DNA from 2 places in the Shewanella sp. 10N.286.51.B8 genome. Region 2 is predicted to be linked to the other one. Evidence: predicted binding sites of a transcription regulator. Region 2 holds the regulator's gene; the other holds the start of a gene.

Region 1 (7,571 bases), on a different contig from region 2:
GAGTAATGCTGGTCAAAAATTTAATAAAGGCTCTATTACCTCTGGCAGTTACAAGGTAAAACGCGGTGATACTCTTTACTCAATTTCATGGGGCGCTGGGCAAGATTTTAATAAAATCGCTCAATATAATGGCTTAAAAGCACCTTATACCATCTATCCAGGACAAACATTAAAACTCACCAAGCCACAGCGCACTAAGCCTGCAGCCAAGCCTGCACCAAAACCGGTCGCTGTAGCGAACACCAAGTCAAAGCCTGCTAATAAAACGGTTGCAAAACAAACTTCAGCACAAAAAAAGCCAGCGACAACGACAAATCAAAATAGTACAAAAAAAGAGCTTGATCACAAAGCTAAGCCTGCGTATTCTGTAAAAACTACCCAAGACAAAACGGTTCAAATAGCGAAAAAATCTGTTTCAACCTTGCCAGATAAAGTAAGTCAGTGGAACTGGCCGACAAAAGGTAAGATTGTAGGTTACTTCTCTAGTACTCAGCAGGGCAATCAAGGCATAAAAATCGCTGGTTCCAGAGGCGATATTATCAAGGTTGCAGCTGATGGAAGAGTTGTTTATGCAGGTAATGCACTTCGGGGCTATGGCAATTTGGTCATTATTAAACACAATGATGATTATTTAAGTGCTTATGCTCATGCAGATGCAATATTGGTCAAAGAAAAGCAATATGTAAATGCTGGACAGACAGTTGCGAAAATGGGTAGTACAGGGACTAATCAGGTGATGTTGCATTTTGAAATTCGTCTCCATGGTAAGTCAGTAAACCCATTAAATTATTTACCTAAACGTTAACTGTTTAGTTCACATTAAAACGGAGGATACGCGCACGAAAATAACTTAATTTTTATCCGGTTTGGGAGAGCACCATATGAGCCAGAAACAAAATACTGCGGTTGCAGAAGAGCTTATGGATTTAGCTAAACAACCACAAGAGATTGCGCTGAAGGAGGCAAAAAATGCCAAGCCAGCACAGCAATCCGACATTGACCAACAAGTTCAAGATGATCTTCAGAAGAATCTTGACGCCACTCAACTATATTTAGGTGAGATCGGTTTTTCCCCTTTGCTTAGTGCAGAAGAAGAAGTCTTCTTTTCACGTAAAGCACTCAAAGGCTGCGAGAAGTCTCGTAACCGCATGATAGAAAGTAATCTAAGATTGGTCGTAAAAATTGCCAGAAGGTATAACAACCGAGGATTAGCATTACTGGATCTTATCGAAGAAGGTAATCTAGGGCTTATTCGAGCAGTCGAAAAGTTTGATCCGGAAAGAGGGTTTCGTTTTTCAACCTACGCGACTTGGTGGATTAGACAAACCATCGAAAGAGCGATCATGAATCAAACTCGGACCATTCGTTTGCCTATTCATGTGGTTAAAGAGCTTAATGTATACTTGCGAACGGCAAGACAGCTTGCGCAAAAACTTGATCATGAGCCGACGGCAGAAGAAATCGCAGACAAATTAGATGTCTCTACTAGCGATGTCAGTCGAATGCTAAAACTAAACGAAAAAATCACCTCTGTAGATACCCCACTAGGCGGGGATAACGATAAAGCATTGTTAGATGTTATTGCAGATGATGATTCAGTTGGACCAGATTATAAAGTACAGGATGAAGACTTATCTAATTCAATTGTCGGTTGGTTAAATGAGCTAAATACTAAGCAAAGAGAAGTATTAGCACGACGTTTTGGTTTATTAGGTTATGAACCATCGACGTTAGAAAACGTAGGGGCTGAAATTGGCTTAACACGGGAACGTGTGCGTCAAATTCAAGTCGAAGCGTTAAAGCGTTTGAAAGATGTATTAGGGGCACAAGGCCTATCAGTCGAAGCGTTATTTAGAAATTAACGCCAACCTTTTAAGCGATTAATTTACGCTTAGGGTTATTTACCTTTGAGGACACGAGTTGTCCTTTTTTGTTGGCTTTTTTTTACTCACTTTTATAGAGCCTGAGCATTATGATAGTTAATGAAGCTAGGTTCTAAGTATTAGTTATGAGTACTTAATCATTATAATTGTAATGAATGGGCCGTGATAAACAGCCCATTCAGATTTTACACTGAGCACAATTGCGCTCATCATTTACAAGTTTGATAGCCTTTTTAGTCCATAAAGCATATCAATTGCTTGTTTAGAGCAGTAATCATCAGGATTGACTTTAGGTTCTAAGTGTTAGTTAAGGGGACTAATTATTGTAATGAATGGGCCGTGATAAACAGCCCATTCAGATTTTACACTGAGCACAATTGCGCTCATCATTTACAAGTTTGATAGCCTTTTTAGTTCATAAAGCATATCAATTGCTTGTTTAGATCAGTAATCATCAGGATTGACTTTAGGTTCTAAGTGTTAGTTAAATTGTAGTGAATGGGCTGTGATAAACAGCCCATTCAGATGTTACACTGAGCACAATTGCGCTCATCACTTACAAGTTTGATAGCCTTTTTAGTTCATAAAGCATATCAAGTGCTTGTTTAGGGCTGTAATCATCAGGATTGATTTGACTGAGTTTTTCAGTCGCAGCATTCGCTTCAGCTTCAGGGATAGATAAATTTAATGCTTCTTGAATTGGCATTTGCTGGCTATTGGCCAAATCTCTACTTTCTAGCATATGCAGTTTTTGTTTAGCCGCTTTGATCACATGGGCTGGAACACCCGCTAAAGAGGCCACCTGTAAACCATAGCTCTTACTTGCCGCGCCATCTTGCACTGCATGCATAAAGGCAATAGTGTCACCATGTTCGATAGCATCTAAGTGCACATTCGCTGCTGATGGGATCTGTTCCGGCAATTGAGTCAGTTCAAAGTAATGGGTGGCAAATAGCGTTAATGCCGCCACTTTTTCGGCTAAGTATTCTGCCGCTGACCAGGCTAAAGATAAACCATCATAGGTTGAGGTGCCGCGGCCAATTTCATCCATTAACACTAAACTTTTGGCCGTTGCGTTATGTAAAATATTGGCGGTTTCAGTCATTTCTACCATGAAGGTTGAGCGCCCTGATGCTAAATCATCGGAAGCACCAATACGGGTAAATATTCTATCTATTGGACCTATCACTGCTTTTTGTGCCGGAACAAAGCTGCCGATATGTGCCATTAAGGTGATTAATGCCACTTGGCGCATGTAAGTCGATTTACCGCCCATATTAGGGCCAGTAACCACTAGCATTCTTCTTGAAGGTGCTAATTGCACCGGGTTGGCAATGAATGGACTTTGGCTGACTAGCTCAACTACCGGATGGCGACCAGCTTCAATATGTATACCAATCTCGTGAGTGATTTGCGGGCAATTATAGCCAAGGGTTTCAGCTCGTTCGGCGAAATTACTTAATACATCCAACTCTGCTGCGGACTGAGCAAATAGCTGTAACTCATGTAGTTTCGGTAGTAATAAATCAAACAGTTCTTCCCATAGTTTTTTCTCAATGGCCAACGCCTTGCCCTGACTTGAAAGTACTTTTTCTTCGTACTCTTTAAGTTCTGGGGTGATATAACGTTCAGTATTTTTTAAGGTTTGACGGCGTTGATAGCTTAACGGCACTTGATCAGATTGTAGGCGGCTGACTTCAATATAATAACCGTGCACACGGTTATAGCCGACTTTAAGGGAATTAATGCCTGTTTGCTCTTTTTCTCGCAGCTCCATTTGCACTAAATAGTCATTAGCGCCTTCACTTAAACCGCGCCACTCATCAAGCTCGGCGTTATAGCCAGTTTTAATGACTCCACCATCACGAATAAGCATGGGTGGATTATCAACAATCGCTGAGGCTAAAAGCTGTTGCTGCTCAGGGAACTCTCCCAGTTTTCGCGCCAGAGTCTTCAGTTCATCTTGCTGACAATGGCTTAAGGTTTGCTGGATTTCAGGCAGCAATTCTAATGCTTGGCGTAAACGGGCAAAATCACGTGGTCGTGCACTTCTTATGGCAAGCCTTGCCATAATGCGCTCGATATCACCTAAAGCTTTCAGTTGTTGGTGTAAGTCGGCATACAAACCGCTATCAATTAGCTCGGCAACCGCTTGTTGGCGCTGATGAATATGCTGCTGGTTTCTTAATGGTTGGTGGATCCAGCGTTGCAGCATTCGACTGCCCATAGGTGTTGCCGTCTTATCTAGCACCCAAGCAAGTGTATTGTCACGCTGGCCCGACAGGTTCAAAGTTAATTCAAGGTTGCGTCTGGTCGCAGCATCTAAAATGATAGTATCAGCTTGATTAAAAAGGGTAATGCTATTGATGTGCGGCAAAGCTGTCTTTTGGGTGTCTTTGACATATTGCATTAAGCAGCCAGCAGCTTGCAGTGATAAGCGAGCATCTGTAATGCCAAAGCCATGTAAATCTTTCGTGCCAAATTGCTCCAGCAATAGCTGTATGCTGGTATCGTAATCAAATTCCCATTCTGGGCGGCGACGAATACCTTTAATGTTTTCAATTAAATGCACATCGACTAAGTCTTCGCTGTAAAGTAGCTCTGCAGGGCTGGTGCGTTGTAATTCAGCTTCTAATGTCTCAGCGTTTTCTAATTCGACTACCACGAAACGCCCTGATGACACATCTAAAGTTGAGTAGCCGAAACCATTTTTACCTTGATAAACCGCAGCTAACAGATTGTCTTGACGCTCTTGCAGTAAGGCTTCATCAGTTAAGGTGCCAGGCGTTACTATACGGACAACTTTGCGCTCAACCGGACCTTTACTTGTAGCAGGATCGCCAATTTGTTCACAAATAGCTGCTGATTGACCAATTTGGACTAATTTAGCCAAATAGCCTTCAACAGAGTGGTAGGGAATACCTGCCATAGGGATGGCATTACCACCACTTTTGCCTCTAGCGGTCAACGAAATTCCTAAAAATTCAGAAGCAAGTTTGGCATCTTCATAAAATAATTCATAAAAATCTCCCATACGATAAAACAACAACATATCGGGATGCTGCGCTTTAAGCGTCAAATATTGGCGCATCATCGGAGTGTGCTTTTCTAAATTTGGATTTTCAATTGCTGTCATTAATTTGTTGCTCTAAATATGGCTTGGGGATCGGAAAAAAGACCAATACTAATCGGCGCTCATCTTAGCAATAATTGATTTGAATCCCAATAGAGTTACTCATTTAGCGCGGTTCTGAACTGCTATTATCGAGTTGAAAGAGTATAACTATTGGCTTATTTGTCAGATGGTTAACATATTGAAACCACTGTATACAGTAGTCTTTATATACAGTGGTGTAGAAGTTTTAATTATATTTTTACTTATAAGGTATTGATATTGATATTGAAAAACCTTGTTTATTAGTGGTTTTGCAATTTTTTTTTGAGTAACTATTGATACTGTATGATTATACAGTATACTGAGCTCATATTAAGAAACAGACAAATTTATTCGTTATCAATCTCGCCAATGAGATGAGTTCGCTTAGAGGGATAATCACAATGAAAGCAGATCCAAATAAAGAGAAAGCACTGAATGCCGTGTTAGGTCAAATTGAGAAGCAATTTGGTAAAGGTTCAATCATGAAGTTGGGCGCAGACCGCACAATGGATGTTGAAACCATTTCTACTGGCTCACTTTCATTGGATGTTGCCTTGGGTGCTGGTGGTTTACCTATGGGGCGAATCGTAGAAATCTACGGTCCTGAGTCATCAGGTAAAACAACCTTAACCTTAGAAGTGATTGCAGCAGCACAGCGTCAAGGTAAAACCTGTGCGTTTATCGATGCTGAGCATGCTCTTGATCCTATCTATGCTAAAAACCTTGGTGTTGATATTGATAACCTACTTTGTTCGCAACCAGATACGGGTGAACAAGCACTAGAGATTTGTGATGCCTTAACTCGCTCTGGCGCCGTTGATGTGATCATTGTCGATTCAGTGGCGGCATTAACACCAAAAGCTGAAATTGAAGGTGAAATTGGTGACTCACACATGGGCCTTGCTGCTCGTATGATGAGCCAAGCAATGCGTAAACTTGCTGGTAACCTTAAGCAATCAAACACGCTATTGATTTTCATTAACCAAATTCGTATGAAAATTGGTGTGATGTTCGGTAACCCAGAAACTACAACAGGTGGTAATGCACTTAAGTTTTACGCCTCAGTGCGTTTGGATATTCGCCGTACAGGTGCAATCAAAGATGGCGATCAGGTGGTTGGTAACGAAACCCGAGTTAAAGTGGTTAAAAACAAAATTGCAGCGCCATTTAGGCAAGCTGAATTCCAAATCTTGTACGGTAAGGGTATTAACCGTACTGGTGAGCTAGTTGATTTAGGTGTGGCGCATAAGCTTGTTGAAAAAGCTGGTGCTTGGTATAGCTACAAAGGCGGCAAGATTGGTCAAGGCCGTGCAAATGCCGGTAAGTACCTAATTGAAAACCCTGCTGCGGCTGAAGAGATCGAAACTGCATTACGTGAATTATTGCTTAGTAAAGATAAAGAAAAAGATGCCGCCCCTGCTAAACCCGATGAAAACATCGATTTAGAAACCGGTGAAGTGTTTTAAGCCTTTGCTAGGTATTAGTAGTTAGAATTATTAAATCGCGGTGAGCTATATGCTCGCCGCTTTTTTTTATCCAATTTTGCTCAGTATGTAACTCATATCTGTCAGAGGCTATATTTTGCTGTTACGCTAATGAAGCTTAACAGCGCCTATCAATTAGCTTTATAGCCACTCTTGTTAGCCGTTTTGTTAGCTGTTTTAGTTGCGGTAATTTTTTGATTACCCATAAATATGGCTATATTGCACAATCAATCAAATATTCGATGATCAAAATCGTTAAATTCCAGCCTAAAATAGCCAATCTATTGCCCTAGAATGTCGCACCTATAGTTTGTTTAAGTATATAATGTTGGCAATTTAGCGCTGACTAACAGCTTCCTGATAAATACGATTTATCCATTTTAGGGCGATTTCATGTTTCAAACTACCGCAGAACTAAGAAGTGCTTTCCTAGAGTTTTTTCGTCACAACGAACATCAAGTTGTCGATAGTAGCTCTTTAGTACCTCACAATGACCCAACTTTACTATTCACCAATGCCGGTATGAATCAGTTTAAAGACTGTTTTTTAGGTCAAGAAAAGCGTAGCTATACCCGAGCGACAACATCGCAACGCTGTGTACGTGCTGGTGGTAAACATAACGACCTTGATAATGTAGGTTACACCGCTCGTCACCATACCTTCTTTGAAATGTTAGGTAACTTCAGTTTTGGTGATTACTTCAAAGAAGAAGCCATTAGCTATGCATGGCGCTTTTTAACTGAAACATTAAAGCTTCCAACCGAGCGTTTATGCGTCACCATCTATGAAACTGATGATGAAGCGTTTGATATCTGGACTAACAAAATTGGTGTCGCCCCTGAAAATATTATCCGCATTGGTGATAATAAAGGTGCACCTTATGCGTCTGATAACTTCTGGCAAATGGGTGACACAGGTCCTTGTGGCCCATGTTCTGAAATATTTTATGATCATGGCGAGCATATCTGGGGCGGTCGCCCTGGTACTCCAGAAGAAGATGGCGATCGTTTCATTGAAATCTGGAATATCGTATTCATGCAATACAAC
Region 2 (7,571 bases):
GCAAAACCACCAATAGAGACAATTTGGTTTACGTCAGCAAACTGAATTGCATAGTCTGGAATACGACGTGGCATGCCTGCTAAGCCTAAAAAGTGCATTGGGAAAAACAGTACATTCACTGAAATAACACTGCACCAGAAATGCCAACGACCTAATGTTTCGCTATACATGTATCCTGTCCATTTCGGTAGCCAGTAATATGCTGCAGCCATAATGGAAAATACTGCGCCAGTCACCAGTACATAATGAAAATGCGCTACCACAAAGTAAGTATCATGGTATTGGAAATCCGCTGGGGTGATCGCTAGCATCAAGCCAGAGAAGCCACCGATGGTGAATAAGATGATGAATGCAATGGCGAACAGCATCGGGGTTTCGAAGGTGATTGAGCCGCGCCACATAGTTGCAACCCAGTTAAACACTTTCACCCCAGTAGGCACTGCGATTAACATGGTGCAGTACATGAAGAATAGCTCTGCAAATACTGGCATCCCGGTGGTGAACATGTGATGCGCCCAAACTAGGAAGGACAAAATCGCAATACTTGAGGTGGCGTATACCATGGAGGCATAACCGAAAAGCTTTTTACGGCTAAAGGTGGGAATAATGGCCGAGATAATCCCGAATGAAGGTAAAATCATGATGTAGACTTCGGGGTGGCCAAAGAACCAGAAAATATGCTGGAACATCACAGGGTCGCCGCCGCCAGCAGCATCAAAGAAGCTGGTGGCAAAGTATTTATCAGTCAGTACCATGGTTACTACACCTGCCAATACCGGCATCACTGCTATTAGCAAGAAGGCGGTAATCAGCCAAGTCCAGACGAACAATGGCAGCTTCATCCAAGTCATACCCGGAGCACGCATATTAACAATGGTCACCACCACGTTAATAGCACCCATGATCGAGCTTATGCCCATAATGTGAACTGAGAACACAAATAATGCTGTGCTATCAGGGCTATAGGTTGTTGACAGTGGTGCATAGAAAGTCCAGCCAAAGTTGGGGCCTCCACCTTCCATAAATAGCGAGCTAAGTAGAATCGCAAACGCGAAAGGTAAAATCCAAAAGCTCCAGTTATTCATCCGCGGTAGTGCCATATCTGGCGCACCAATCATCATTGGAATGAGCCAGTTAGCTAAGCCGGTAAAGGCTGGCATGACTGCGCCAAATACCATAATCAAGCCATGGACTGTGGTCATTTGGTTAAAAAAGTTAGGTTCAACTAACTGTAAACCGGGTTGGAATAACTCAGCACGAATGACCATGGCCATTGCGCCGCCGGTTAAAAACATAATGAAACTAAACCACAGATACATTGAACCAATATCTTTATGGTTAGTGGTTAAAACCCAGCGCATAATGCCTTTTGGCGCCCCATGATGATGGTCATCATGGTGATCGTCGTGAGCGGCTGGTGAATCTTGTGTAATTGTGCTCATTTTAATCCCTTACTTTCCGTGACCAACAACATCAGCAGCCTGAACTGCATCGCCAGAGTTATTACCCCAGGCATTTCGCTCATAAGTCACCACTGCAGCAAGCTGTTGTGGCGTAAGTAGCGAGTTAAATGCTTGCATTGCCGTGCCAGGTTTACCATTGATGACAATATTAAGATGATCCGTCACTGGACCGACGATGAGTGGGCTGCCTACTAATGAAGGGAACGCGCCAGGTAAGCCAGTACCAGCAGCTTGGTGACATGCAGCGCAGCTAGTCATATAGACTTGCTCGCCCATGGTCATTAACTCATCCATCGTCAAGTCATCCAATACCACAGCTTTAACTTCTGCTGCTTGTGTTGCCGCTTCAGTCACAGCTTGTGTTGCAGTGTCTTCAAGTTGTTCAGCTGTAGGTAAGCTTGCTGGTAAAGTCACAGGCGTTGACGTGTCTGCGGTAGAAGTGCCTGCACTAGGAGCGTCTGCAGTGGTTGGTGTAGCGCTAGAATTTGTCCCATTGCCACTCACATCAGCCGCTTGCACGGTATCGCCAGAGTCATTACCCCAAGCATTACGCTCATAAGTGACTACTGCAGCAATTTCAGTTGCCGTTAGCTGCTTGGCAAACGCTTGCATCGCAGTGCCAGGCTTACCATTAACGACAATATCGATATGGCCAGACACTGGGCCTTTAATCATTGGACTGCCAATTAGGGAAGGGAAGACGCCAGGTAAACCAGCACCATTAGGTTGGTGGCAAGCCGCGCAGCGACCCATGTAGATTTGTTCGCCTTGGGCCATTAACTCGTCATAGCTAAGGGTTTGGCTCAGTGAGGCTTGTGCAGCGGCTTTAGCATCGACAGCAAATTGCTTTTGGTCGATTAGCCATTGGTCAAAGTCTGCTTCAGAAACGGCTTCAACAACAATAGGCATAAAGCCATGATCTTTACCGCATAGTTCGGCACATTGGCCTCGATAAGTACCTATTTTATCGATTTTAGTCCAAGCTTCATTGATGAAACCAGGATTTGCATCTTTTTTAACGGCAAATGCTGGTACCCACCAAGAGTGGATAACGTCATCCGAGGTCATTAAAAAACGTACTTTACGATTTATTGGTAAAACCAGCGGCTTATCGACCTCTAAAAGATAGGTGTCGGTTTTATCTGCGGTGCCAGTAATTTGGTCTGCTGGGGTAGATAATAAACTGAAAAACTCGACATCTTCATTGAAATAGCTGTAATGCCATTTCCATTGAGAGCCCGTCACTTTGACTGTCAGTTCAGCATCGCTGGGATCTTCCATAGCAATCAGCGTTTTTGTTGCTGGGATTGCCATGCCAATTAGGATTAGAAATGGCAATACTGTCCAAGCTATTTCAACCTTGGTACTGTCATGAAAGTCGGCTGCAACTGCACCCTTAGATTTTCTGTGATAGATCATGGAATAAATCATGATCCCAAAGACCACGACACCAATGGCGCAACAGATATACAAAATAATCATATGCAGGTCGTAAACCTGGCCACTGATCTCTGTTACACCTTGAGTCATGTTTAAGGGCATCTCTGCCGCTGTGAGTGGGGTTGCAAGCAACGCCACCATTAATCCGTACAACAATCGCTTCACAAGACTACTCCTCTGCTAATTGCGAATTGCAATTACAAAGAAAAGCCACACAGTAATACTCTGCTCTATGCAAACTTTTCATACCCGAAAAAGTTTGATCATTTCAAAGTACACGGTGGCTTTGAGCTTGAAAACTCAATTATGTTATTACGTTACGGTGCCACACTTGTACCTAATACTGAACTTATCAATTATATTTGACGCTTTACATTCAAGGCTTTCTATACCGCACGGTACCAGCTCAATCTTTTAATAGCGTTTGTATCTTTTTGACATTTATTCTCGGCAGTACGATAAATTGTTACTACCTTGTTAACTACATTACTTGGAGATTAAATATTGATCAAGATCACTTTATCATCTAATTTGCTGAAAAAAGTGCAAAAAAAAGCCCCTCAGCGTAGTGAAGGGCTTTTTTAGTCATATTTTACTAGTGAAACGAGGTAAGGTTTACCCGAGTCTGTACTGCTAAAGTTTGCGTTAATGGGTCGCCTTCAGGTAAGTGAGTATTTACATCTTCAATGATAAGCCCTTGGGCTAAGGCATTTTTGGCAACCAATTGAATGCGGCGATTGTCGCGGGCATCTAATGGTGGTGTCCAAGTAATTACTGCACTTGAAGTACCGTTAGTGAGCGCTTTTTCCATCGCCCACAGGGTTTCGACTTCATCTTTGGTGTGAACTAACAATACTCTGTCCATACGAACATTGGCATTAGCAAGAATTTGCTTATAACCGATATGCGGCGGATTAATCAGTACAATCCAAAGGCCTTGCTGACTTAAAATGGCTAACTGACTGCATAATTGAGTCAATTCAGTTAAGCCTTGGTTTTGGGTGCGCTTGGTTTCAATCCCTTGTTTAGTGGGTAAGGGATCAGATGCCATATCTACCCATAATCCAGGGTGACGCGGTGCATTGCCTATTAATGTGTTCATAACCAACCTCCATTACGAATAACGCCAACAGCAAGCCCTTCAATCGTTAGGTTTTGGCAACTTAAATCAACTTTAATCGGCTCATATTCTGCATTTTCAGCATGTAAATAAATAATATTGCCTTTCTTTTCAAATCTTTTCACGGTTACATCGTCTTCAAGACGTGCCACTACAACTTGACCATTGGTGGCAGTTTGCATTTTATGCACTGCTAATAAGTCGCCCTCTAAAATACCAATGTCTTTCATACTGTCGCCTCGAACGCGTAGTAAGAAATTAGCATTGGGCTTAAACATTTCTGGGTCAACTTGGAAATACTGTTCAACATGCTCTTGAGCAAGGATAGGTTCACCTGCAGCAACTTGGCCGATAAGTGGTAAGCCTGCTTCAACTTCCTCCTCCACCTGCACCATGCGGATCCCGCGAGAGGTACCAGGAATAATTTCAATACAGCCTTTTTTTGCCAGTGCTTTTAAGTGTTCTTCAGCGGCATTGGCGCTTTTGAAGCCTAATCGAGTTGCAATTTCTGCACGAGTTGGCGGCATACCTGTTTCGGCGATATTACATTTAATTAGCTCTAATATTTCAGCTTGGCGTGGCGTTAAAGGTCTCATATTGATTCCTGTTTTTTTATACAGTGACTGTCATTATATACAGTATCGGTGGTCGCGCAAGTATTAACCAAATTAATTTAACTATTATCATCTAATTCTTGTTGGCTATATATGGGGGCACGGTTAAGTATATGTAATTTAATTATTTAGTTAATGAAGGTAAGTCAGCTTTTTAAACCGATGAAATTGGCTATTTCTCACATCGTTTGTTTAAACAGTATATTTATACAGTAGTGTTGATTGAAAATAGGTTGGTTGTTATTCGGATATGGCTATTTTTTACTGAACAAATATTCTCTGTATAGACCCTTGTTAGTGAAACTGAACCATTATCTGGTATTCTATGGCCAATTAATTGATGTTGAATATGCGAACACTCATGTTAAAACCTGACTCAATCATAGCAAAATCATTACGTTGGATTCAAAAACTGATGGTGCACACGGTTGTTGTGCCTGAAGATCCCTTTGCCGATCTGAACTTAGACCCAGATAAACCAGTGGTCTATGTGATGAAGACAGAATCACTCAGTGATATTGCGGCATTAAATGAAGTGACCGCCAAATATGGCTTACCGAGCCCTTATGAGCGACTAGACGTTGATGGCTTAAATACCCCTAGAATTGTGTGTATTGAAGGTCGTAAGCCTCTATTTGGCAAGCGTTTAAGTGGCGAAAAATTTGTTGATAACTTCACCAGCTTATTAGCCTTACATAAAAAAAATGATCAACTTGATATTCAATTGGTGCCAGTGAGTCTGTATTGGGGACGTATCCCTGGTAAAGAAGATGACACCATGACCGCAGCCGTATTTGAGCGTGAAAACCCGACCTGGTTACGTAAATGGTTGATGATTTTGTTCTTAGGTCGCCATAGCTTTATTCAATTCTCAAATGCTATGTCGCTACGTTATATGGCTGATGAACACGGCACTGATGTCAGTATTGCGCATAAACTTATCCGTGTGGCGCGAGTGCACTTTAGACGCCAACGTAAAGTGATGACAGGCCCACAACTGCCAAATCGTCAGGCAATGTTCAACTCATTATTAAAGTCTGATGCCATTGCTCAAGCGATAAAAGAAGAAGCGCTTAATAAAAAAATTCCTGAAGACAAAGCCCGCGAAAAAGCTATTCAGTATTTAGATGAAATTGCAGCGGATTACTCAGACAGCTTAGTGCGTATTGCTGAGCGCTTTCTTACTTGGTTGTGGAATAAGTTATACAGCGGTATTAGCATTAAAAGCGCTGAAAAAGTGCGTAAGCTGCATCATGATGGTCATGAAATTGTCTATGTGCCTTGCCATCGTAGCCACATGGATTACCTACTGCTGTCGTATATTTTGTATTACCAAGGCATGGTGCCGCCGCATATTGCCGCCGGTATTAATTTAAACTTTTGGCCAGCAGGCCCTATGTTCCGCCGTGGTGGTGCTTTCTTTATTCGTCGTAGCTTTAACGGTAATAAACTTTATACCGCAGTGTTTCGTGAGTATTTAGATCAGTTATTTGCTAAAGGCTATTCGGTTGAATACTTCACCGAAGGTGGTCGTTCTCGTACCGGTCGTTTATTAGCGCCTAAGACCGGCATGTTAGCGATGACAGTTAACTGTGTACTGCGGGGCATTGAACGCCCAGTAACCTTAGTGCCAGTTTATCTTGGTTATGATCATGTGATGGAAGTGTCCACCTATCATAAAGAGTTAAGCGGTAAGAAAAAGCAAAAAGAATCAGTGTGGCAGGTCTTTGGTGCGCTGCGTAAATTAGGCAACTTTGGCCAAGGTTACGTTAACTTTGGCGAGCCAATCAATGTGCAGCAATTTTTAAATCAACAATCGCCAAATTGGCGTGAAGAAATTGCTCAAGATCCGGATCAAAAGCCATCATGGTTAACGCCAGCAGTAAATGTATTGGCCAATAAAGTGATGACTAACATCAATGGCGCCGCCGCAGCGAGTTCGGTGACATTAGCAAGTATGGCGCTGCTGGCTTCAGAGCAAAACGCCCTGCAGCGCAGTGAGCTTGAAACCCAGCTAGACCTCTACCTGAAAATCTTAAAGGATGTTCCTTATACTGAGTATGCGTCGGTGGCTGAGGGCTCAGCTCATGACCTAGTTGAGCAATGTTTGTCGCTGAATAAATTTACCTCAACCACAGATGCCATCGGCGAAATTATCGCAATTGAAGATAGCTCAGTGATTGCGATGAGCTATTATCGCAATAACATAATTCATCTAATGGCAGTGCCTTCATTAATCGCCAGTTGCTTGGTGCAATATGAAGAATTTAGCCGAGAAAAAATCCAGCAAATTGTTAATGATTTTTACCCATTATTGAAAGCTGAGCTGTTTATGGGCATTGAAGATTTAAGTGCCTATGTGGATCAAGTGCTTGATTTGTTTGTTGAACAAAAGCTAATTTCCGGTAGCGATCACTTTGAAGTCAATCAAAGTAATGTCACTCAGTTAATGTTATTGTCCGCCACGGTCAGTGAGACCCTACAGCGTTACGCGATTATCTTTAATTTACTGGCTTACAAACCAGAAATTGAGCGTTCTGATTTAGAAAGCGCCAGCCATTTATTGGCTCAGCGTTTAGGTGCTTTACATGGAATTACTGCGCCTGAGTTTTATGATAAAAAGCTCTACAATAATTTGAGTGTGAAATTAAAAGAATTAGGGTATTTATCCGCTAACGATAATCAATTTGAAGTCATCCGAATACGTGATCATGCCAATGGTATGCTGCGTTTATCTGTTCGAAAAACCATTGTTGATAGTGTCACAATGGAACATGGGTAATAACTAATTTTATGAGTTCGACACAATCTCAACCGCAAAATAAATCCTTATTGGGCGGTGCTATGATCATCGCCGGTACCACAGTCGGTGCTGGTATGTTTTCTTTGCCTGTGGTCAGTGCAGGCATGTGGTTTGGCTATTCATTAGTCATG

The links. Region 2 encodes LexA, which represses DNA repair genes until DNA is damaged. Its sites were predicted from a motif close to TACTGTATNNNNATACAGTA; they were not measured.
Region 1: recA (recombinase RecA) is a predicted target of LexA. The motif match lies at 5,338-5,357, and genes of this name have one in related genera.

The regions. Positions count from the first base shown of each region.
Region 1 covers NZ_JBFRKG010000007.1:245,671-253,241, forward strand. The annotation lists gene AB4160_RS03845 (peptidoglycan DD-metalloendopeptidase family protein) at 1-805, shown strand, start outside; gene rpoS (RNA polymerase sigma factor RpoS) at 882-1,862, shown strand; gene mutS (DNA mismatch repair protein MutS) at 2,440-5,019, opposite strand; gene recA (recombinase RecA) at 5,442-6,506, shown strand; gene alaS (alanine--tRNA ligase) at 6,918-7,571, shown strand, end outside.
Region 2 covers NZ_JBFRKG010000035.1:11,409-18,979, reverse strand. The annotation lists gene ctaD (cytochrome c oxidase subunit I) at 1-1,442, opposite strand, end outside; gene coxB (cytochrome c oxidase subunit II) at 1,452-3,068, opposite strand; gene AB4160_RS13675 (cell division inhibitor SulA) at 3,499-4,005, opposite strand; gene lexA (transcriptional repressor LexA) at 4,002-4,619, opposite strand; gene plsB (glycerol-3-phosphate 1-O-acyltransferase PlsB) at 4,999-7,419, shown strand; gene mtr (tryptophan permease) at 7,431-7,571, shown strand, end outside.